3 regions of the Streptomyces sp. NPDC052020 genome follow, and region 3 is predicted to be linked to each of the others. Evidence: predicted binding sites of a transcription regulator. Region 3 holds the regulator's gene; each other region holds the start of a gene.

Region 1 (7,052 bases), on a different contig from region 3:
CGTGCGCGCGCCGCGCGGCCGTACCGACTCGACGGCGAGCTGCGGCAGGACGGCCACGCCCAGTCCGGCCCCGACCAGGCCGACGACGGCCGGGTAGTCGTCGGTGGCGAAGTCGATGCGCGGGGTGAAGCCCGCCCCCTCGCACACCTCCACGAGCTGCCCCCGGCAGCGGGGACAGCCCGCGATCCACGGCTCCCGGGCGAGCTCCCCGATGGCGACGGACTCCGCGCGCGCGAGGCGGTGCCGCTCCGGTACGAGCGCCACGAGCCGGTCGGCCAGCAGGGGCCGTACGACGAGGTCGTCCCACTCCTCGGCGCCCGCCGCGCCCTCGTAGCGGAAGGCGAGCGCCACATCGCAGTCACCCTCGCGCAGCAGCTCGACGGACTTGGGCGGCTCGGCCTCCTCCAGGGAGACGCGGGTGCCGGGATGGGCGGCGCGCAGGGCGGCCAGGGCGGTGGGGACGAGGGCGGAACTGCCGCTCGGGAAGGAGACCAGCCGGACCCGGCCCGCGCGCAGTCCGGCGATGGCGGCGACCTCCTCCTCGGCCGCCGTCAGCCCGGCGAGGATCCCGGCGGCGTGCCGGACGAGCGCCTCGCCGGCCTGGGTCAGCCGCATCTCGCGTCCGCTGCGGACCAGCAGGGGGGTGCCCACGGACGTCTCCAGGGCCTTCATCTGCTGGCTGACGGCGGGCTGGGTGCAGCCCAGCTCGCGCCCGGCGGCCGAGAAGGAACCGGTGGCGGCCACGGCGCGGAGCACGCGGAGGTGACGGGCTTCGATCACACAGCAGAGGATAAGGGGTCCTTTGGTACGACCGCGAATATTGCGTCGACGCTTTGGCTCGCGGTCCCCTACCGTGCCGCCATGAAGCTTCTGTCTGTGAATCTCGGCCGCGCGAAGACCGTGCCGTACACCGATCAGCCGGAGGGCCTGACGGGGATCGACAAGCGGCCGGCCGACGGGCCGGTGCGGGTGGCGGCGCCGGGCCCGAAGGGGGCCGGCGGGAGCGGGCTGGCGGGGGACGCGGTGTGCGACACCCGCCACCATGGCGGCGACGACCAGGCGGTGTACGCGATGGCCCGCGAGGACCTGGACGACTGGGAGCGCGAGCTGGGCCGGCCGCTGCCGAACGGCTCGTTCGGCGAGAACCTCACCACCGCCGGCCTGGACGTGTCCGGGGCGCGGATCGGCGAGCGCTGGCGCGTGGGGCCCGAGGTGGTGCTGGAGGTCACCTGCGGACGGATTCCCTGCCGCACCTTCCAGGAGCATCTGGGGGAGAAGCAGTGGGTGCGGCGCTTCACGCGGAAGGGGGCGCCCGGCGCGTATCTGCGGGTGGTGGAGCCCGGCGAGATCCGGGCGGGCGACGCGGTGGAGATCGTGCACCGGCCGGACCACGAGGTCACGGTGGCCTTGCAGTTCCGGGCGCTGACCACCGAGCGGGAGCTGCTGCCGCGGCTGCTCGCGGCGGGCACCGCGCTGCACCCGGAGGCGAGGGAGGCGGCCCGCGCGTACGTGGAGCGGTACGGCGCCTGACGGCCGCTCACCGGGAGTGCCTTCACCCGCGCTTCATCGATCGGGAGGGCCTGTGACCAAACGGACGAGCACGGTCCGGGTCACTAATCTTGCGTCATGACAACGGCATTGATTACGGGATCGACGGCAGGCATCGGCGCCGCGTTCGCCCGGCGGCTGGCCGCCGACGGGCACGACCTGGTGCTGGTGGCCCGCGACACCGGCCGGCTGCGGGTGCAGGCGACCGAGCTGCACGACCGGCACGGCATCGAGGCGGAGGTCCTGACGGCCGACCTGGCGACCGACGACGGCATCGAGGCGGTGGCCGCCCGGCTGCGCGACCGCCGCAACCCGGTCGACCTGCTGGTCAACAACGCCGGTTTCGGCAACAAGGGCCGCTATCTCGACGTCCCCATGGCCGACGAGCTGCGCATGCTGAAGGTGCACATCGAGGCGGTGCTGCGGCTGACCTCGGCGGCGACGGAGGCGATGCGGGAGCGCGGACGCGGCGGCGTCGTCAACGTCGCCTCCGTCGCCGCCTTCGTGCCGCGCGGCACCTACGGAGCGTCCAAGGCGTGGGTCGTGCAGTTCACCCAGGGCGCGGCGCGCGATCTGGCGGGCAGCGGCGTACGGCTGATGGCGCTGTGCCCCGGCTTCGTGCGCACCGAGTTCCACCAGCGGGCCGGGATGGGCACGGACAACATCCCCGGCTGGCTGTGGCTGGACGCGGACAAGCTGGTCGCGGCGGCGCTCGCGGACCTCGCCCGGGGCAAGACCGTGTCCATCCCGGACCCGCGCTACAAGGCGCTGATGGGTGCGGCGAAGCTGGCGCCGCGCGGGCTGCTCGGCGGGATCACGTCGAAGACGGGGCGGAAGTACGGGCCGCGCTAGCTTCGTGACGGGGCGGAGACGGGGGACTTCCGCCCCGGCAGGGCGAGAACGCCGTGAACCGCCGTCCCGGCGGGGCGGAGGCGGGGATCTCGCCGGTCAGCGCGCGGACGCGGGAAAGCCCCCGGCCCGGCGGGTCGCGCGGGGCGGGGGCTTTCTCGGATGCCGGTGGCTCAGTGGGCGTGGCCGTGGCCGTGGCCGTGGCCCGCGGCGGCCTCTTCCTCTTCCTTCTTCTCGACGACCAGGGTCTCAGTCGTCAGCAGCAGGGAGGCGATGGAGGCGGCGTTCTCCAGGGCGGAGCGGGTGACCTTCACCGGGTCGATGACGCCGGCCTTGATCAGGTCGCCGTACTCGCCGGAGGCGGCGTTGTAGCCGTTGCCCTTCTCCAGCTCCTTGACCTTGGAGACGATGACGTAGCCCTCCAGGCCGGCGTTCTCCGCGATCCAGCGCAGCGGCTCGACGACGGCGCGCGCGACGACGGAGACACCGGTGGCCTCGTCGCCGGTCTTGTCGAGGTTGCCCTCGAGGACCTTGGAGGCGTGGACCAGGGCGGAGCCACCACCGGAGACGATGCCCTCCTCGACCGCGGCGCGGGTCGCGGAGATGGCGTCCTCCAGACGGTGCTTGCGCTCCTTCAGCTCCACCTCGGTGGCGGCGCCGACCTTGATCACGCACACGCCGCCGGCCAGCTTGGCGAGGCGCTCCTGGAGCTTCTCGCGGTCCCAGTCGGAGTCGGTGGTCTCGATCTCGGCCTTGATCTGCGCGACCCGGCCCTGCACGTCCTCGGACTTGCCGGCACCGTCGACGATCGTGGTGTCGTCCTTGGTGACGGTGACGCGGCGGGCGGAGCCGAGCACGTCCAGGCCGACCTGGTCGAGCTTGAGGCCGACCTCCTCGGAGATGACGGTCGCGCCGGTGAGGACCGCCATGTCCTGGAGCATCGCCTTGCGGCGGTCGCCGAAGCCCGGGGCCTTGACGGCGACGGCGTTGAAGGTGCCGCGGATCTTGTTCACGACGAGGGTGGACAGGGCCTCGCCCTCGACGTCCTCGGCGATGATCAGCAGCGGCTTGGAGGAGTTGGCCTGGATGACCTTCTCCAGCAGCGGCAGCAGGTCCGCGATGGCGGAGATCTTGCCCTGGTTGATGAGGATGTACGGGTCCTCCAGGACGGCCTCCATGCGCTCCTGGTCCGTCACGAAGTACGGCGACAGGTAGCCCTTGTCGAAGGCCATGCCCTCGGTGAAGTCCAGCTCCAGGCCGAAGGTGTTGGACTCCTCGACGGTGATGACACCGTCCTTGCCGACCTTGTCCATCGCCTCGGCGATGAGCTCGCCGACCTGCTGGTCCTGGGCGGACAGCGCGGCGACGGCGGCGATGTCGGACTTCTCGTCGATCGGGCGGGCCGTGGCGAGGAGGTCCTCGGAGACGGCGGCGACGGCCGCGTCGATGCCCTTCTTCAGGGCGGCCGGGGAGGCACCGGCGGCGACGTTCTTCAGGCCCTCGCGGACCAGCGCCTGGGCCAGGACGGTGGCGGTGGTGGTGCCGTCACCAGCGATGTCGTTGGTCTTGGTCGCCACCTCCTTCACCAGCTGGGCGCCGAGGTTCTCGTACGGGTCCTCGATCTCGACCTCGCGGGCGATCGTGACACCGTCGTTGGTGATGGTGGGGGCGCCGAACTTCTTGTCGATGACGACGTTGCGGCCCTTGGGGCCGATCGTCACCTTCACCGTGTCGGCAAGCTTGTTGACGCCGCGCTCGAGGGCGCGACGGGCGTCCTCGTCGAACTTCAGGATCTTCGCCATGGCAGCGGGAGCCCTCTCGGAAATCTGGGATGAAAAGCGACTGCGCCCCGGCGCCCGGCTTCGTTATCGGTCGCGGGGGCCAGGGCGCAGCTGTTGAGCAGAAGTCGAGGTGAGGTCGACTTACTTCTCGACGATCGCGAGCACGTCGCGGGCCGAGAGAACGAGGTACTCCTCGTTGTTGTACTTCACCTCGGTGCCGCCGTACTTGCTGTAGAGCACGACGTCACCGACCTTGACGTCAAGCTCGACGCGCTTGCCGTCCTCGATGCGGCCCGGGCCCACGGCCAGGACGACGCCCTCCTGGGGCTTCTCCTTGGCGGTGTCCGGAATGACCAGGCCCGAGGCCGTGGTCTGCTCGGCGTCCAGCGGCTGGACCACGATGCGGTCCTCGAGCGGCTTGATGGCAACCTTGGAGCTGGCGGTCGTCACGATCCGACCTCCCCCTTCGGAGATCTCACGGGGTTAACTGTCTGAGGTGGCGACCAGGTCGATCCGTCGTCGCGGGTGCCGGACCTGCCCGTCGCGTAGTTGGCACTCTCCAGGGGGGAGTGCCAGAGCCGAGACTATGACCGTCGTTAGCACTCGGTCAAGCGGAGTGCCAATTGCGGACGGCGCGTCGGGTGCGAGCGGGGGCGCTCGCCCGGCCGCGCGACGGGTCAGAGGTAGTCCTCCAGCCGCCCCACCCGCAGCCCCCGCCGCTCGATCTCCCGCAGCACCCGCTCGGTGCGCTCGCTCAGCGGGCGGCCCGTCGGGCGGTCCGGGTCCACGGCGACGATGTCGCCGGGGTGGAGCCGGCGGGCGCCGCGGGTGTACGTCAGACGGCCCTCGCCGTCGGCCGCCGCCCGCCACAGGACGACCGCCGCGAGGCCGCAGTCGGCGGCGGCGCGCAGGGTCGTGGCGTCGTACGTGCCGTAGGGCGGGCGAAGCAGCCGCGGGCGGACGCCGAAGCGGGCCTTCAGCTTGTGCTGCTGGCCGCAGATCTCGGCGCGCTGTCCGGCGTAGGGCAGGCCGCGCAGGGACGGATGGTCCAGGGTGTGGTTCTGCAGGCTCGCGCCGACCGCGCGCAGCCGCGCGAAGTGCCCGTAGCCGGGCCCGGCGACGCTGTCGGTGAGGAACATGGTGACCGGCAGCCGCCGGGCGCGGACCAGTGCGAGGAACCGCGGGTCGCGTTCGGCGCCGTCGTCGTAGGTGAGGAAGACGACCGGGTCCCGGGTGCGGACGTGGTCGACGACGGCCGGCAGCGGGTGCCCCTGGCCGCTCTCGCGCGTCCCCTTGCCGCCCGGCCGCTGGGCGAGCGGGGCGGAGCCGCCGGCGGCGCAGCCGGCGATCAGGGCGGCGGTCAGGGCGGCGGTCAGGGCGGCCCCGGCCGGCCGGGTCCGCCGCCGCCTCACAGGTAGTCCTCCAGCCGGGCCACCGCGTATCCGTCGGCGGTGACCTTGTCCAGGAACCGGCGGACCATGTCGCGCATCGTGCCGTTCCAGTCGTCCCGGCCGCGGAAGTGGCTGAGGACGATGTCGCCGGGGTGCAGCGAGCGGTCCCACTCGCGGTACTCCCAGTGGTCGGCGAAGACCTCCTCGCTCCACAGGGGCACGTGCTCGATGCCGCAGTTCTTGGCGGCGCGCAGGGTGTTCCCGTCGTAGTTGCCGTACGGCGGGCGGAAGACGGTGGGGCGCTTGCCGTACCGCTCGCCGATCACCCGCTGCATGCCGCAGATCTCCTCCTCCTGGCGGCCGTAGGACAGGGCGGGCAGGTACGGGTGGTGCAGTGTGTGGTTGTTGAGGGTGACGCCCCGGTCCTGCATCCGCTTGAAGTAGCCGTAGTCCTCCTTGACCAGGTAGTCGCTGAGGAAGGCGGTGTACGGCACCTTCAGCTCGCTCATCATCCGCAGGAACGCCGGGTCCTTCTCGGCGCCGTCGTCGATGGTGAGGAAGACGATCCGGTCCTCGGTGGGGACGGTGGTGAAGACCGGCGGCAGACCCTGCTCCTCGTGGCCGTCGACCTCGAAGCCGGGGCGCGTGGTGATCACCGGTTTGCGCGCGGGCGGCGGCGGGGCGGTCAGCGGCACCCGCTTCAGGCCCCAGCGCCGGGCGGCGGCGGCCCGGGCGGCGTGCGCCGCGCCCAGCTTGGCGGCGTAGGCGTCGAGCGCGCGGGCCGGGGGCGCCTGGAGCGGCTGCTGGCCGGCGGCGGGCCGCACCCCGGAGGCGTCGTGCGCGCAGCCCGCGGCCAGGGAGGCGACGGCGAGCACGGCGAGGCCGCCGCGGATCCGCGTCCCCGGCGACACCTTCGAGATCACCCCGGTTTTGTCATTTTGTCCGACTGCTCGCATGGTGCCGGATCCTCGCAGCCGCCGCCCCGGAACCCGGCCCGACACCTCGGCCCGCGGCGGACCATCCACCGACTGGCCGACAATGAGCCGGTGAACGACCTCGACGCCCTCCTGCCCCTGCTCACCCCCGAGGGCCGCGCCCTCCTCGACGAGGTGCGCGGCACCGATCCCGCCCGGGAGCTGGCGGTCGCCACCCGGCTGCGGCGCGACCACCCCGCCGCGCTGGTGTCGGCGGCGCTCGGGCAGGCGCGGCTGCGGCAGCGGGCGGTGGCGAAGTTCGGGGCCGTGGACGCCGGGCGGATGTTCTTCACCCCGAACGGGGTCGAGCAGTCGACCCGGGCGACGGTGGCGGCGTACCGGGCGGAGCGGATGAGGGCGCTGGGGGTGACCTCGGTGGCCGACCTGTGCTGCGGGATCGGCGGTGACGCGATCGCGCTGGCCCGGGCCGGGATCCGGGTGCTGGCCGTGGACCGGGACCCGCTGACGGCGGCGGTGGCGCGCGCCAACGCCGACGCGCTCGGCCTCGC
Region 2 (7,052 bases), on a different contig from region 3:
CCGCTCGGCCGTACGCACGCTGCACCGCCCCAGGTCGACGAGGGCGAACGGCTCGTCGCCCGCGCCGGTCGCGGGATCCACGCACAGGGACGGCAGGATCACACCGACGCCCGCGAGGGCCTTCCGCAGGGACTCCACGACATCTTCGGTCGATCGCACCCTCCACCACCTCCACGCTGAGTCGCACACTGGACACACAGCGTGTTTGCCCCGGGTCCGACCTGCCCATACAGGCGCCCGGCAACCCGCGCCCCACGGCCGGGAGTTGCCCTCGGGCCCGGCCCCGGGGACCACGCTCCGTCATCGCCCGCACGCGACCACGGGGCGACGCTCCGTCACGTGGGAGAGAGAGCCGGGCCGTTCACGACCGGGGCCGGACCGGGGCCGGGGCCGCCCCGGCGCCGGTGGGGGACCGGGGGTCAGCGCGGCGCCGCGGGCGGCCGGCGCGTCAGCTCAGCGTCCGCAGCGACGACGGGTCGTACGGCGCCAGTTCGGCGAAGCGGCCCGCGAGGACCTTCTGGGCCCAGTGCGGGTCCTGGAGCAGGGCGCGGCCGACCGCCACCAGGTCGAACTCGTCACGCTCCAGGCGGTCCAGCAGGTCGTCGAGGCCGCCGAGTTCGGCGCCCCGGCCCTGGAACGCCTCGATGAAGTCGCCGTTCAGGCCGACCGAGCCGACCGTGATGGCGGGCTTGCCGGTGAGCTTCCTGGTCCAGCCCGCGAGGTTCAGGCCGGAGCCGTCGAACTCCGGGACCCAGTAGCGGCGGGTGGAGGCGTGGAAGGCGTCCACACCGGCCGCGGCGAGCGGGGTGAGGATGGCCTCCAGCTCCTCGGGGGTCTCGGCGAGGCGGGCGTCGTAGGCGTCCTGCTTCCACTGCGAGTAGCGGAAGATCACCGGGAAGTCGGCGGAGACCGCCTCGCGGACGGCGGCCACGAGCTCCGCCGCGAACTTGGCGCGGGCGACCGGGTCGCCGCCGTAGGCGTCGGTGCGGCGGTTGGTGCCCGCCCACAGGAACTGGTCGATCAGATAGCCGTGGGCGCCGTGGAGCTCCACACCGTCGAAGCCGATCCGCTCGGCGGCGGCCGCGGCCTCGGCGAACGCGCCGATGACGTCGTCCAGGTCCTGCCGGGTCATCGCCTTGCCGGTGGGCTCGCTCTCGCCGATCCGCAGCCCGGAGGGGCCGACGGCCGGGGCCTCGGGGAAGGGCGGCTCGCCCTGCTTGCGGACCATGCCGATGTGCCAGAGCTGCGGCACGATCGTGCCGCCCGCCGCGTGCACGGCCTCGGCGACCTTCGCCCAGCCGGCGAGCTGCTCCTCGCCGTGGAAGCGCGGCACCCGGTCGCTCTGCCCGGCGGAGGGATGGCCGACGTAGGTGCCCTCGGTGACGATCAGTCCGACACCGGCGGCGGCGCGGCGCCCGTAGTACGACACGACGTCCTCGCCGGGGATGCCGTCCGGGGAGAACTGGCGGGTCATCGGCGCCATCGCGATGCGGTTCGGGACGGTCAGCCCGTTGATCACGGCCGGACGGGAGAGGAGGTCGGCCGCGCGGGAGGCGGCCTCGGAGGCGGTGACGGTCACGTGGGGCTCCTCGAAGCGGTACTGGACGGTATGTGCGCGTGCATGGAACGCACTCCCCCGTCAACCGGCCGCCGCCCGGACGGATTCCGTCCGCGCCACCCGCACCGCTGTGATCCCCGACACCCCGGCCGCCCGGCCGCCCGGGGGCGGCCGGGGCCCGGACGCGCCCGAGGGCGGCACCCCCTGTCTCCAGGGAGTGCCGCCCTCGGAAAGGACGGTCGATCAACCGGAACCGGTCGATCAGAAGTCCATGTCACCGCCCGGCATGCCGCCGCCGGCCGGGGCAGCGGCCTTCTCCGGCTTGTCGGCGATGACGGCCTCGGTGGTGAGGAACAGCGCGGCGATGGAGGCGGCGTTCTGCAGCGCGGAACGGGTCACCTTCGCCGGGTCGATGATGCCTTCCTTGACCAGGTCGACGTACTCGCCGGTCGCGGCGTTCAGGCCGTGGCCCGGGGTCAGGTTGCGCACCTTCTCCACCACGACACCGCCCTCGAGGCCGGCGTTGACGGCGATCTGCTTCAGCGGGGCCTCCAGCGCGAGCTTCACGGCCTGGGCGCCGGTCGCCTCGTCACCCTCCAGCTCCAGCTTCTCGAAGACCTGCGAGGCCTGGAGCAGGGCCACGCCACCACCGGCGACGATGCCCTCCTCGACGGCCGCCTTCGCGTTGCGGACGGCGTCCTCGATGCGGTGCTTGCGCTCCTTGAGCTCGACCTCGGTGGCGGCACCGGCCTTGATGACGGCCACGCCGCCCGCGAGCTTGGCCAGGCGCTCCTGGAGCTTCTCGCGGTCGTAGTCGGAGTCGCTGTTCTCGATCTCGGCGCGGATCTGGTTCACGCGGCCCTGGACCTGGTCGGCGGAGCCGGCACCGTCGACGATGGTGGTCTCGTCCTTGGTGATGACCACCTTGCGGGCCTTGCCCAGCAGGTCGAGGGTGGCGTTCTCCAGCTTGAGGCCGACCTCCTCGGAGATGACCTCGCCGCCCGTGAGGATGGCGATGTCGCCGAGCATGGCCTTGCGGCGGTCGCCGAAGCCCGGGGCCTTGACGGCGACGGACTTGAAGGTGCCGCGGATCTTGTTGACGACCAGGGTCGACAGGGCCTCGCCCTCGACGTCCTCGGCGATGATCAGCAGCGGCTTGCCCGACTGCATGACCTTCTCCAGGAGCGGGAGCAGGTCCTTGACGGAGGAGATCTTGGAGTTCGCGATCAGGATGTACGGGTCGTCGAGGACGGCCTCCATACGCTCCATGTCGGTGGCGAAGTACGCCGAGATGTAGCCCTTGTCGAAGCGCATACCCTCGGTGAGCTCCAGCTCCAGACCGAAGGTCTGGGACTCCTCGACGGTGATGACGCCTTCCTTGCCGACCTTGTCCATGGCCTCGGCGATGAGCTCGCCGATCTGGGTGTCGGCGGCGGAGATGGAGGCCGTGGAGGCGATCTGCTCCTTGGTCTCGACATCCTTCGCCTGCTCCAGCAGGGCGGCGGAGACGGCCTCGACGGCCTTCTCGATACCGCGCTTCAGAGCCATCGGGTTGGCGCCGGCGGCGACGTTGCGCAGGCCCTCGCGGACCAGCGCCTGGGCGAGAACGGTCGCGGTGGTCGTACCGTCACCGGCGACGTCGTCCGTCTTCTTGGCGACTTCCTTGACCAGCTCGGCGCCGATCTTCTCGTACGGGTCCTCGAGCTCGATCTCCTTGGCGATGGAGACACCGTCGTTGGTGATCGTGGGGGCGCCCCACTTCTTCTCGAGGACGACGTTGCGGCCCTTGGGGCCGAGGGTCACCTTGACGGCGTCCGCGAGCTGGTTCATGCCGCGCTCGAGGCCGCGCCGCGCCTCCTCGTCGAACGCGATGATCTTGGCCATGTGAAGTGGTCCCTCCAGGACTGGGGGTGATTCCTCCGGACCGCGCCCGCGCCCGCGACGGACGGCTCGCCGGCCTCGTGGTTCCTTGCCCCACCCGGCCCGCGGGCCTCACCGACCCGGTCCTTCGCTGTCACTCTCACCTTCAGAGTGCTAACGCAATGATTAGCACTCGGGCATGCCGAGTGCAAGCGCCTCTCGGGGTTCGGGCGGGGCGCGCGGCCGCACGCGCGCGGAGCGCGCGCCGGGTTCCGGACACGACGGAGGGCTCGCACCCGTGCCGGGTGCGAGCCCTCCCGAGAAGACCGTTTCGCTAGCGGTCGGTCGCGCGTTCAGGCAGTGACGCGGACCATGTCGGCCTGCGGGCCCTTCTGGCCCTGCGAGATCTCGAACTCGACCCGCTGGCCCTCTTCCAGGGTGCGGTAGCCGTCCATCTGGATCGCGCTGTAGTGGACGAAAACATCCGCACCACCGTCGACCGCGATGAAGCCGTACCCCTTCTCCGCGTTGAACCACTTGACGGTGCCCTGAGCCATGCCTAACTCCCCTATTACTGGCCCTTGCACAGATCCACACTTCGCGGACCCGGGTCAGACCTCACCCCCCAACGACTGGGGGCGTGCGCCGGAACGCGTCGACCGCGGCCGAATGTATCTGTCCAACTGCCGTCTGCAACAGGTCAATCGGACGAGAAATCTGGACGCGCGCGGTCCGGAATGTGGTGAGAATTCGGTGGAATGCCGGGCAAGTCGGGCTCCACAAAGGGAGTGAAAGCCACAAAAGACGCGCACACTTTGGCTACATCTTGTCGGGCGAGCGGCAGGAATTCACGGGTTTCCGATCGGGTGATCGGCAACGTGTTCCCCAACTGTACCGCGCTCAACCACACGGAATTGCCCCCTCCGCTTCTCTTGCGGAGGAGGCGATTTCTCTTGCGGAGGGGGCAAGGCGGGGAACCCGGGAACGCCGCCGTCACCGGAGGCGGCGGCGGGTTCCGGTCAGCCGCCGGCGACCGCCGGGATGATGGACACGCCGGCCCCGTCGGGGGTGGCCGTCTCCAGGCCCTGCTCGAAGCGGACGTCGTCGTCGTTGACGTAGACGTTGACGAAGCGGCGCAGCTTGCCCTGGTCGTCCAGGACGCGGGCGGCGATGCCGGTGTGGTTCTTCTCCAGGTCGGCGATGACCTCGGCGAGGGTCGCGCCCTCGGCGGTCACCTCGGCCTGGCCGCCGGTGTAGGTGCGCAGGATGGTGGGGATGCGGACGGTGACGCTCACGGGGGAATCCTCCGGTCGGGATGACGTACGGGGGGCGCGGACCGAGGTCCTGGGGCCCGGGTCAGGCGAGGCCGGCCTCGCGGAAGGAGTCGAGGGTGGGCCGGATCGTCGCGGTCAGGCCGGTGCCGGCCACCGCGTCGAGGGTCTTCAGGCCGTCGCCGGTGTTGAGGACGACGGTCGTCTTCGCCGGGTCCAGGAGGCCGTTCTCGATCAGCTTGCGGGTGACGCCCACCGTCACGCCGCCGGCCGTCTCCGCGAAGATGCCCTCGGTCCGGGCGAGCAGCTTGATCGCGTCCACGACCTGCTCGTCCGTCACGTCCTCCACGGCACCGCCGGTGCGGCGCGCGATGTCGAGGACGTAGGGGCCGTCGGCCGGGTTGCCGATGGCGAGGGACTTGGCGATGGTGTTCGGCTTCTGCGGCCGGACCACGTCGTGCCCCGCCTTGAAGGCGGTGGACACCGGCGAGCAGCCCTCGGCCTGCGCGCCGAAGATCGTGTACGGCCGGTCCTCGACCAGGCCGAGCCTGATGAGCTCCTGAAGGCCCTTGTCGATCTTCGTGAGCTGGGAGCCGGAGGCGATCGGGACGACGATCTGGTCGGGCAGCCGCCAGCCGAGCTGCTCGCAGATCTCGTACGCCAGGGTCTTGGACCCTTCGGCGTAGTAGGGCCGCAGGTTGACGTTGACGAAGCCCCAGCCCTCGCCGGCCGGGTCGCCGATCAGCTCGGAGCAGAAGCGGTTCACGTCGTCGTAGTTGCCCTCGATGCCGACGAGCTCACCGCCGTAGACGGCGGCCATGACGACCTTGCCCTGCTCCAGGTCGTGCGGGATGAACACGCAGGAGCGGAAGCCGGCGCGGGCGGCGGCGGCGCCGACGGCGCCGGCCAGGTTGCCGGTGGAGGAGCAGGACAGGGTGGTGAAGCCGAAGGCGCGGGCGGCCTCCAGGGCCTGCGCGACGACGCGGTCCTTGAAGGAGTGGGTCGGGTTGCCGGAGTCGTCCTTGACGTACAGGCCGCCGGTGACGCCGAGTTCATGGGCGAGGTTGTCGGCCTTGACCAGCTTGGTCCAGCCGGGGTTGAGGTTCGGCTTGCCGGCGACGTCGGCCGGGACGGGCAGGAGGGGGGCGTAGCGCCAGATGTTCGCGGGACCGGCCTCGATGCGCCGGCGCAGTTCCTCGGTGTCGTAGCCCGAGAAGTCGTAGGCGATCTCCAGGGGGCCGAAACACTCCTCGCACGCGAAGACCGGGCCGAGGGGGACGCGGTGGCCGCACTCCCGGCAGGAAAGCGCCGCGGCAGGCCCGAGGTCGACGGAAGGGGTGGTGCTTGCGACAGTCTGCACAGCCATGTGAGGCGAGGCCCTTTCTCCTCATCTTCCTCGCGGCGCACCTCGCCACGAGACGGATTTGGCACCTTCCCTAGCCGGGAGCCTCGCTCCTGAACGAGAACCGACTGGAGGGTTGCCGGGGCTTCAACGGGCCGTGTCCCTCTGCCCCTCTGGATGAGCTGTATGCGGTTGTGTGAACGCGGGCGAGCAGGGGTGCGACCCCCGACATGCGATGGTCATCCGCGTTGTTCAAGACTGTAACCGACGGCCAGGACAGTTGAGATAGTCGTCCGAACCGCGAGATGGATCACACCGGACCACCGGAAAAGACGCACCGGACCGGATCACCGGGAAAACCGGGCCGGAACCGGGCCCCGCCGGACCGGACGGTCCGGACCGCCTAGCAGACGCGAAGGAGCCACCGACCGTGCTGGAAGAAGTCGAGCGCTGGCTGCGCGCACGCTCCTGGTCCCTGGCCGACCGGCCGCTGCACCAGGTCCTCGCCGCCAAGCGCGCCACGGGGCAGTCGGTCAGCGTCGTGCTCCCCGCGCTCGACGAGGAGGCGACCGTGGGCGACATCGTCGCGGCCATCCGCCGCGACCTGATCCTCCAGGCCCCCCTGGTCGACGAGCTCGTCGTGGTCGACTCGGGCTCCACCGACCGCACGGCCGAGGTGGCCGCCGCGGCGGGCGCGCGGGTGGTCCACCGCGACGAGATCCTCCCGCGCATCCCGGCCGTGCCCGGCAAGGGCGAGGTGCTGTGGCGCTCGCTGCTGGCCACGCGCGGCGACATCGTCTGCTTCGTCGACGCCGATCTGCGCGAGTTCTCCTCGGACTTCGTCACCGGCATCGTGGGCCCGCTGCTCACCGATCCGGACGTGCACCTGGTCAAGGCGATGTACGACCGTCCGCTCACGGTCTCCGGCGCGTCCGCCGACCGGACGGCCGCGGCCGGGCAGGGCGGCCGGGTCACCGAGCTGATGGCCCGCCCGCTGCTCAACATGCACTGGCCGCAACTG
Region 3 (7,052 bases):
AAAGCCGAGCTTTTCCGGGGGGTAGTCGTGCTGATGGCCGGCCGTGATCTGGTGCACAACATGATCGTGGAAGACGTGTTGGACCAGATTCCGCGCAAGAGGTGGTCTCGTCTCCAGACGCAGGACGTCGACATCCCCGGCGAGGCCAGTGAGCCCGTGCCGGACTTGGTGGTCCTGCGGCGTGATCTCAGGCCCGATTCCGGGCGCCTGCTGCCGTCTCCCCTGGTCACGATGGTCGTGGAGGTCGTCTCCAAGTCCAGCGTCCACCAGGACTACGCGGTCAAGCGGTCGATTTACGCGGCGGGGAAGGTGCCCGCCTACCTCATCCTCGATCCGGTCATGGCGCAGTGCGTGCTGCTGACGGAGCCCGCGGGCGAGGGTGAGGGCGCCGACTACCGGGCGCAGCGGATCGCCAAGTTCGGTGACCCGCTGCCGCTGGAGGTTCTGGGGATCGAACTGGACACGAGCGAGTTCGGGACGCTCCCCGGTGTCAGGCCCCACCGCTATCCGTGACGAAGTCGATCAGTTCCTCCACCCTGCCCAGCAGCTCCGGCTCCAGGTCCTTGTAGGACCGCACCCGCCCCAGGATGTGCTGCCAGGCCGCCCCCGTGTTCTGCGGCCAGCCCAGTGCCCGGCACACCCCCGTCTTCCAGTCCTGCCCGCGCGGCACCCGCGGCCATGCCTCGATACCGAGGGAGGACGGCTTGACCGCCTCCCAGACGTCGATGAAGGGGTGGCCCACCACCAGGGCGTGCTCGCTGGTCACCGACCGCGCGATGCGCCACTCCTTCGAGCCCGGCACCAGATGGTCCACCAGGACGCCGAGGCGGGCGTCCGGGCCGGGGGCGAAGGAGGCCACGATCGACGGCAGGTCGTCGACGCCCTCCAGGTACTCCACGACCACGCCCTCGACGCGCAGGTCGTCGCCCCACACCTTCTCGACCAGCTCGGCGTCGTGCCGCCCCTCGACGTAGATGCGGCCGGCGCGGGCCACGCGCGCGCGGGCGCCGGGCACCGCCACCGAGCCGGACGCCGTGCGGGTGGGCCGCGCCGGTCCCGACGGCGGCCGTACCAGCGTGACCACCTTGCCCTCCAGCAGGAAGCCCCGCGGCTCCATCGGGAACACCCGGTGCTTGCCGAAGCGGTCCTCCAGGGTGACCGTGCCCGCCTCGCAGCGGATCACCGCCCCGCAGAAGCCGGTAGCGGGCTCCTCGACCACCAGGCCCGGTTCGGCCGGTACCTCCGGGACCGGCCGGGGCTTCTTCCAGGGTGGGGTCAGGTCGGCGGAGTACACACGGGGGCGCGGGCCCGAAGGGCCCTCGCTGGAAGGGCGGTGGCGGGAGACGGGTGGGCGCATTCTTCCGACGATAGGAGGGGTCCGCGGGACCCGTTCAACGCGACACGCCGAAGCGCCCCGCCAGCGCGTCCCGCTGCCGCCGCACGAACGCCGCGTCCACCACCGCCCCGTGGCCGGGTACGTACAGCGCGTCCTCGCCGCCCAGGTCCAGCAGCCGGTCCAGGGCGGCCGGCCAGCGGGACGGCACGGCGTCGGGGCCGGCCTGCGGCTCGCCGGACTCCTCGACGAGGTCGCCGCAGAAGACCACCGCCGGGTCGCCCGGCACCACCACCGCCAGGTCGTGGGCGGTGTGCCCGGGGCCCACGTCGGCCAGCAGCACCCGCCGGCCGCCGCCCAGGTCGAGGGTGTGCTCGCCGCGCACCTCGTGGCCCACGGGGACCAGCGCCCGCGCCGCCTTCCGCGCCCGCCGCGCGTCCAGCCCGTTGGCCACCGCGTCCGCGCGCAGCTCCTCCCGGCCGCGGGCGAGCGCCGCGCCGATCCCCGCCGCGCCGAACACCTCCGCGCCCGGGAACGCCGCCGCGCCGAGGACGTGGTCGAAGTGCGGGTGGGTCAGCGCGAGATGCGTCACACGGCGCCCGGCCAGCCGCCGCGCCCGCGCGCGCAGCCGCGCGCCCTCCCCGAGGCTCGAACCGGCGTCGATCAGCAACGCCGCGTCCCGGCCGGTCACGAGCCCCACCGTGCAGTCCCACACCGGCAGCCGGCACCGCCCGGTCCCGGGCGCCACCCTCTCCCACCCCTGCTCTTCCCAAGTCACCCTCATACCGGCGACGCTAGCGGGCACGGGACCAGCCTTGCCGGGGACGTACCTCACCGCCGTACACTGGGCCGGGGAAGGTTGGCACTCGCACGCGCCGAGTGCCAGGCGAAAACAGGGAAGAGACCCGGCGGACGACTTCTGGAGGTGTGCGCGATGCTCAGTGAACGCAGGCTTCAGGTGCTGCGCGCCATCGTCCAGGACTATGTCGGCACCGAGGAGCCCGTCGGCTCCAAGGCGCTCACCGAGCGGCACAACCTCGGCGTCTCCCCGGCCACGGTGCGCAATGACATGGCGGCCCTGGAGGACGAGGGGTACATCGCCCAGCCGCACACCAGTGCGGGGCGAATCCCCACCGACAAGGGCTACCGGCTGTTCGTGGACAAGCTGGCCGGGGTCAAGCCGATGACCGCGCCCGAGCGGCGCGCGATCCAGAACTTCCTCGAGGGCGCCGTCGATCTCGACGACGTGGTGGCGCGCACGGTGCGGCTGCTCGCGCAGCTGACCCGGCAGGTCGCCGTCGTCCAGTACCCGTCGCTGACCCGTTCGACCGTGCGGCACGTGGAGCTGCTCTCCCTCGCGCCGGCCCGTGTGATGCTCGTGCTGATCACGGACACCGGGCGGGTCGAGCAGCGGGTGGTCGACTGCCCGGCGCCCTTCGGCGAGACGTCCCTGGCGGATCTGCGCGCGCGGCTGAACAGCCGGGTCGCGGGCCGCCGGTTCACGGATGTGCCGGGCCTGGTGGAGGACCTCCCCGACGCCTTCGAGGTCGAGGACCGCGGTACGGTCTCCACGGTGCTCTCCACTCTGCTGGAGACCCTCGTCGAGGAGAACGAGGAGCGGCTCATGATCGGCGGTACCGCCAATCTCACCCGCTTCTCGCACGACTTCCCCCTCACGATCCGGCCGGTGCTGGAGGCGCTGGAGGAGCAGGTCGTCCTCCTGAAGCTGCTCGGCGAGGCGCAGGATCCGGGCGTGACCGTCCGTATCGGTCACGAGAACGCCCACGAAGGACTCAACTCCACGTCCGTCGTGTCGGTCGGCTACGGTTCGGGCGGCGAGGCTGTCGCCAAGCTCGGCGTGGTCGGACCGACCCGCATGGACTACCCGGGAACGATGGGAGCGGTACGCGCAGTGGCACGGTACGTCGGACAGATCCTGGCGGAGTCGTAGGTGGCCACGGACTACTACGCCGTACTCGGCGTGCGCCGCGACGCGTCGCAGGAAGAGATCAAGAAGGCGTTCCGGCGGCTCGCTCGCGAGCTGCACCCGGACGTCAACCCCGATCCGAAGACGCAGGAGCGGTTCAAGGAGATCAACGCCGCTTACGAGGTGTTGTCGGACCCGCAGAAGAAGCAGGTCTACGACCTCGGCGGCGACCCGCTCTCGCAGTCCGGCGGGGCCGGCGCGGGGGGCTTCGGGGCCGGCGGCTTCGGGAACTTCTCGGACATCATGGACGCGTTCTTCGGCACGGCGTCGCAGCGCGGGCCGCGCTCGCGCACCCGCCGCGGCCAGGACGCGATGATCCGCATCGAGGTCGAGCTGGACGAGGCGGCCTTCGGCACGACCAAGGACATCCAGGTCGACACCGCGGTGGTGTGCGCCACCTGTAGCGGTGAGGGCGCCGCGCCGGGCACGTCCGCCCAGACCTGTGACATGTGCCGCGGCCGCGGTGAGGTCTCCCAGGTCACCCGGTCCTTCCTGGGCCAGGTCATGACGTCGCGTCCCTGCCCCCAGTGCCAGGGCTTCGGCACGGTCGTCCCGACGCCGTGCCCGGAGTGCGCCGGTGACGGCCGGATCCGCTCCCGCCGGACCCTCACCGTCAAGATCCCCGCCGGTGTCGACAACGGCACCCGCATCCAGCTCGCCGGGGAGGGCGAGGTCGGCCCCGGCGGCGGTCCCGCCGGCGACCTGTACGTGGAGATCCACGAGCTCCCCCACCCGGCGTTCCAGCGCCGCGGTGACGACCTGCACTGCACGGTCACCCTCCCGATGACGGCGGCGGCCCTCGGCACCAAGGTGCCGCTGGAGACGCTCGACGGCCGGGAGGAGGTCGACATCCGCCCGGGCACCCAGTCCGGCCAGTCGATCCCGCTGCACGGCCGGGGCGTCACGCATCTGCGCGGCGGCGGGCGCGGCGACCTCATCGTCCACGTCGAGGTGCAGACCCCGACCAAGCTGGACCCCGAGCAGGAGCGCCTGCTGCGCGAGCTGGCCAAGCTGCGCGGCGAGGAGCGGCCGCAGGGCCAGTTCCAGCCCGGCCAGCAGGGGCTGTTCTCGCGGCTGAAGGACGCGTTCAACGGACGCTGAGGCGTAGGCGTAGGCGTAGGCGCAGGCGCGAGGGGCGGCCCCGGACCCCGGAGACCGCCCCTCGCGCCTGCGCGGCCGGAACCGGCCGGCGGACGGCGGTCGGCGTCCGCGCGGCCGGAAGGGCGCGTTCCGGAGGCGCCGCCGGGTGCCCCGCGAGAGCCCGTGCCGTCGGCTTATGCCGGTGGGCGGGCGGATTCGGACGGGTGCCCGGGACGTGACACCATGCGGTCATGTCCTCCGCGCTGACCGATCTGTTCCCCCTGCCGATCGTGCAGGCCCCCATGGCGGGCGGTGTCTCCGTGCCGCGGCTCGCCGCCGCCGTGAGCGAGGCGGGCGGGCTCGGGTTCCTGGCCGCCGGGTACAAGACGGCCGACGGGATGTACCAGGAGATCAAGCAGCTCCGCGGGCTGACGGACCGGCCCTTCGGCGTCAACGTGTTCGTGCCGCAGCCGGAGACGGCCGACCCCGCCGCCGTCGGCGTCTACGCCCACCAGCTCGCGGGCGAGGCCGCCTGGTACGAGACCGAGCTCGGCGACCCCGACAGCGGCCGGGACGACGGCTACGACGCCAAGCTGGCGGTGCTGCTGGACAACCCGGTGCCGGTGGTCTCCTTCCACTTCGGCTGCCCGGGCCGCGAGGTCCTCGACGCCCTGCGCCGCGCCGGCACCCTCACCCTGGTCACCGCGACCACCGCGGACGAGGCCCGGGCCGTGGAACGGGCCGGGGCGGACGCGGTGATCGCGCAGGGCGTGGAGGCCGGCGGCCACCAGGGCACCCACCGGGACGTGCCGGAGGCGGACGGCTCCGGCACCGGGCTGCTGACGCTGGTCGCCCAGGTGCGCGAGGCGGTGAGCCTGCCGGTCGTCGCCGCCGGCGGCCTCATGCGCGGCGGGCAGATCGCCGCGGTGCTCGCCGCGGGCGCGAGCGCCGCCCAGCTGGGCACCGCCTTCCTCGCCACCGACGAGTCCGGCGCGCACGACCTGCACAAGCGGGCCCTGACCGACCCGCTGTTCGTCCGTACGGAGCTGACCCGCGCGTTCTCCGGGCGCCCGGCGCGCGGCCTGGTCAACCGCTTCCTGCGCGAGCACGGCCGGTACGCCCCCGCCGCCTACCCGGACGTCCACCACCTCACCGCGCCGCTGCGGGCGGCGGCGGCCGGGGCGGGCGACGCGCAGGGCATGGCGCTGTGGGCGGGGCAGGGCCACCGGATGGCCCGGGAGCTGCCCGCGGGGCGGCTGGTGGAGGTACTGGCGGCCGAACTCGCGACCGCCGTCACGACGTTGCCGGGTCGCCCGGCGGGAGGTGCGGGCCGATGACGGCGCCGGTGTTCGTGGTGGACTCCCTCGGGCCGGCGGACCTGCCGGGCGGGGAGTACGTGCTGGACGGCCCCGAGGGCCGGCACGCCGTCTCCGTCAAGCGGCTGCGGCCCGGTGAGGACGTCGTCCTCACCGACGGGCGGGGACGCTGGGCGGAGGGCGTGGTGAAGGCCGCCGAGGGCAAGGACCGGCTCGTCGTGGCGGGGCTGGCGAGCGTGCGCGAGGAACCTCCCGGGCGGCCCCGCGTCACCGTCGTCCAGGCGCTGCCCAAGGGCGACCGCGGCGAACTCGCCGTGGAGACGATGACCGAGGTCGGCGTGGACGCGATCGTGCCCTGGGCGGCGGCCCGCTGCGTCACCCAGTGGAAGGGCGAGCGCGGGCTGAAGGCGCTGGCCAAGTGGCGGGCGACGGCCCGGGAGGCGGGCAAGCAGTCCCGCCGGGTCCGCTTCCCCGAGGTCGCGGACGCGGCCACGACCAAGCAGGTCGCCGCGCTGCTGGCCGGGGCCGACTTCGCCGCCGTCCTCCACGAGTCCGGCGAGCTCCCCCTGGCCACCGCCGACCTCCCCGCCTCCGGCGAGATCGTGCTGGTCGTCGGCCCCGAGGGCGGCGTCTCCCCCGAGGAGCTGGAGGCGTTCGCGCGGGCGGGCGCGCGGCCCTACCGGCTCGGCCCCAGCGTGCTGCGCACCTCGACCGCAGGTACGGCCGCCACGGCGGTGCTGCTGGCCCGCACCGGCCGCTGGAGCTGACGGACCGTCCGGCCGACCTCCGGCGGACCTCCGGCCGGGCGGCCCGGCGGGCGGCCGCACCGGCGCGCGCGTGGCCGTATGCGCTCTACCGTCCGGGCGGGGCGGTGGCAGTCTGCCCTTCATGGGGGCGTCGAGGCCGGTCCGGCGGGGACCGCGCGGACGGCGGACGGCGATCGCGGGCGTGTTCGCGGCCGTCGCCGTGGCCGGGGCCGTCGCCTGCGATCCGGGCGGGCTGAGCTCCGTGTCGGTGGCGTACACGACCGACGAGTCGGTGACGCGGGAACTGGACCGGCGCGAGGCGAATGTGCGCTGGCTGACCTGCGACGCCTCCTACGGCGACGACGGTACGGCGTCGGCGCGTTCGGCCCCGGGGAGGACCGTCGCCTCCGTCGCCTGCGAGGGCGAGACGAGCGACGGCGGGGACATCACCGTCGACGGCGAGGTGACCCGCGTGGTCGACGGGGCCTGCGTCCGCGGTGACCTCACCGCCGAGGTGGGCGGCGAGCGGTGGCTGCGCGTCGACGGGCTGGGCGACTGCGACGCGACGCCCGCGCCGCCCGCGCCCGACT

The links. Region 3 encodes HrcA, which represses chaperone genes, less so after heat shock. Its sites were predicted from a motif close to TTNGCACTCNGNNNNNCNGAGTGCNAA; they were not measured.
Region 1: groES (co-chaperone GroES) is a predicted target of HrcA. The motif match lies at 4,775-4,801, and genes of this name have one in related genera.
Region 2: groL (chaperonin GroEL) is a predicted target of HrcA. The motif match lies at 3,605-3,631, and genes of this name have one in related genera.

The regions. Positions count from the first base shown of each region.
Region 1 is NZ_JBFAWY010000012.1:125,246-132,297, forward strand. It holds gene AB0L74_RS15310 (LysR family transcriptional regulator) at 1-780, opposite strand, end outside; gene AB0L74_RS15315 (MOSC domain-containing protein) at 862-1,530, shown strand; gene AB0L74_RS15320 (SDR family oxidoreductase) at 1,627-2,400, shown strand; gene groL (chaperonin GroEL) at 2,571-4,199, opposite strand; gene groES (co-chaperone GroES) at 4,320-4,628, opposite strand; gene AB0L74_RS15335 (polysaccharide deacetylase family protein) at 4,856-5,590, opposite strand; gene AB0L74_RS15340 (polysaccharide deacetylase family protein) at 5,587-6,462, opposite strand; gene AB0L74_RS15345 (methyltransferase domain-containing protein) at 6,508-7,052, shown strand, end outside.
Region 2 is NZ_JBFAWY010000006.1:90,732-97,783, reverse strand. It holds gene AB0L74_RS07895 (hypothetical protein) at 1-159, opposite strand, end outside; gene AB0L74_RS07890 (NADH:flavin oxidoreductase) at 449-1,579, opposite strand; gene groL (chaperonin GroEL) at 1,820-3,442, opposite strand; gene AB0L74_RS07880 (cold-shock protein) at 3,772-3,975, opposite strand; gene AB0L74_RS07875 (MoaD/ThiS family protein) at 4,438-4,713, opposite strand; gene thrC (threonine synthase) at 4,775-6,055, opposite strand; SAM riboswitch class I at 6,074-6,215, opposite strand; gene AB0L74_RS07865 (glucosyl-3-phosphoglycerate synthase) at 6,462-7,052, shown strand, end outside.
Region 3 is NZ_JBFAWY010000001.1:46,569-53,620, forward strand. It holds gene AB0L74_RS00205 (Uma2 family endonuclease) at 1-513, shown strand, start outside; gene AB0L74_RS00210 (DUF3097 domain-containing protein) at 491-1,294, opposite strand; gene AB0L74_RS00215 (MBL fold metallo-hydrolase) at 1,392-2,117, opposite strand; gene hrcA (heat-inducible transcriptional repressor HrcA) at 2,268-3,284, shown strand; gene dnaJ (molecular chaperone DnaJ) at 3,285-4,421, shown strand; gene AB0L74_RS00230 (nitronate monooxygenase) at 4,652-5,737, shown strand; gene AB0L74_RS00235 (16S rRNA (uracil(1498)-N(3))-methyltransferase) at 5,734-6,483, shown strand; gene AB0L74_RS00240 (hypothetical protein) at 6,605-7,052, shown strand, end outside.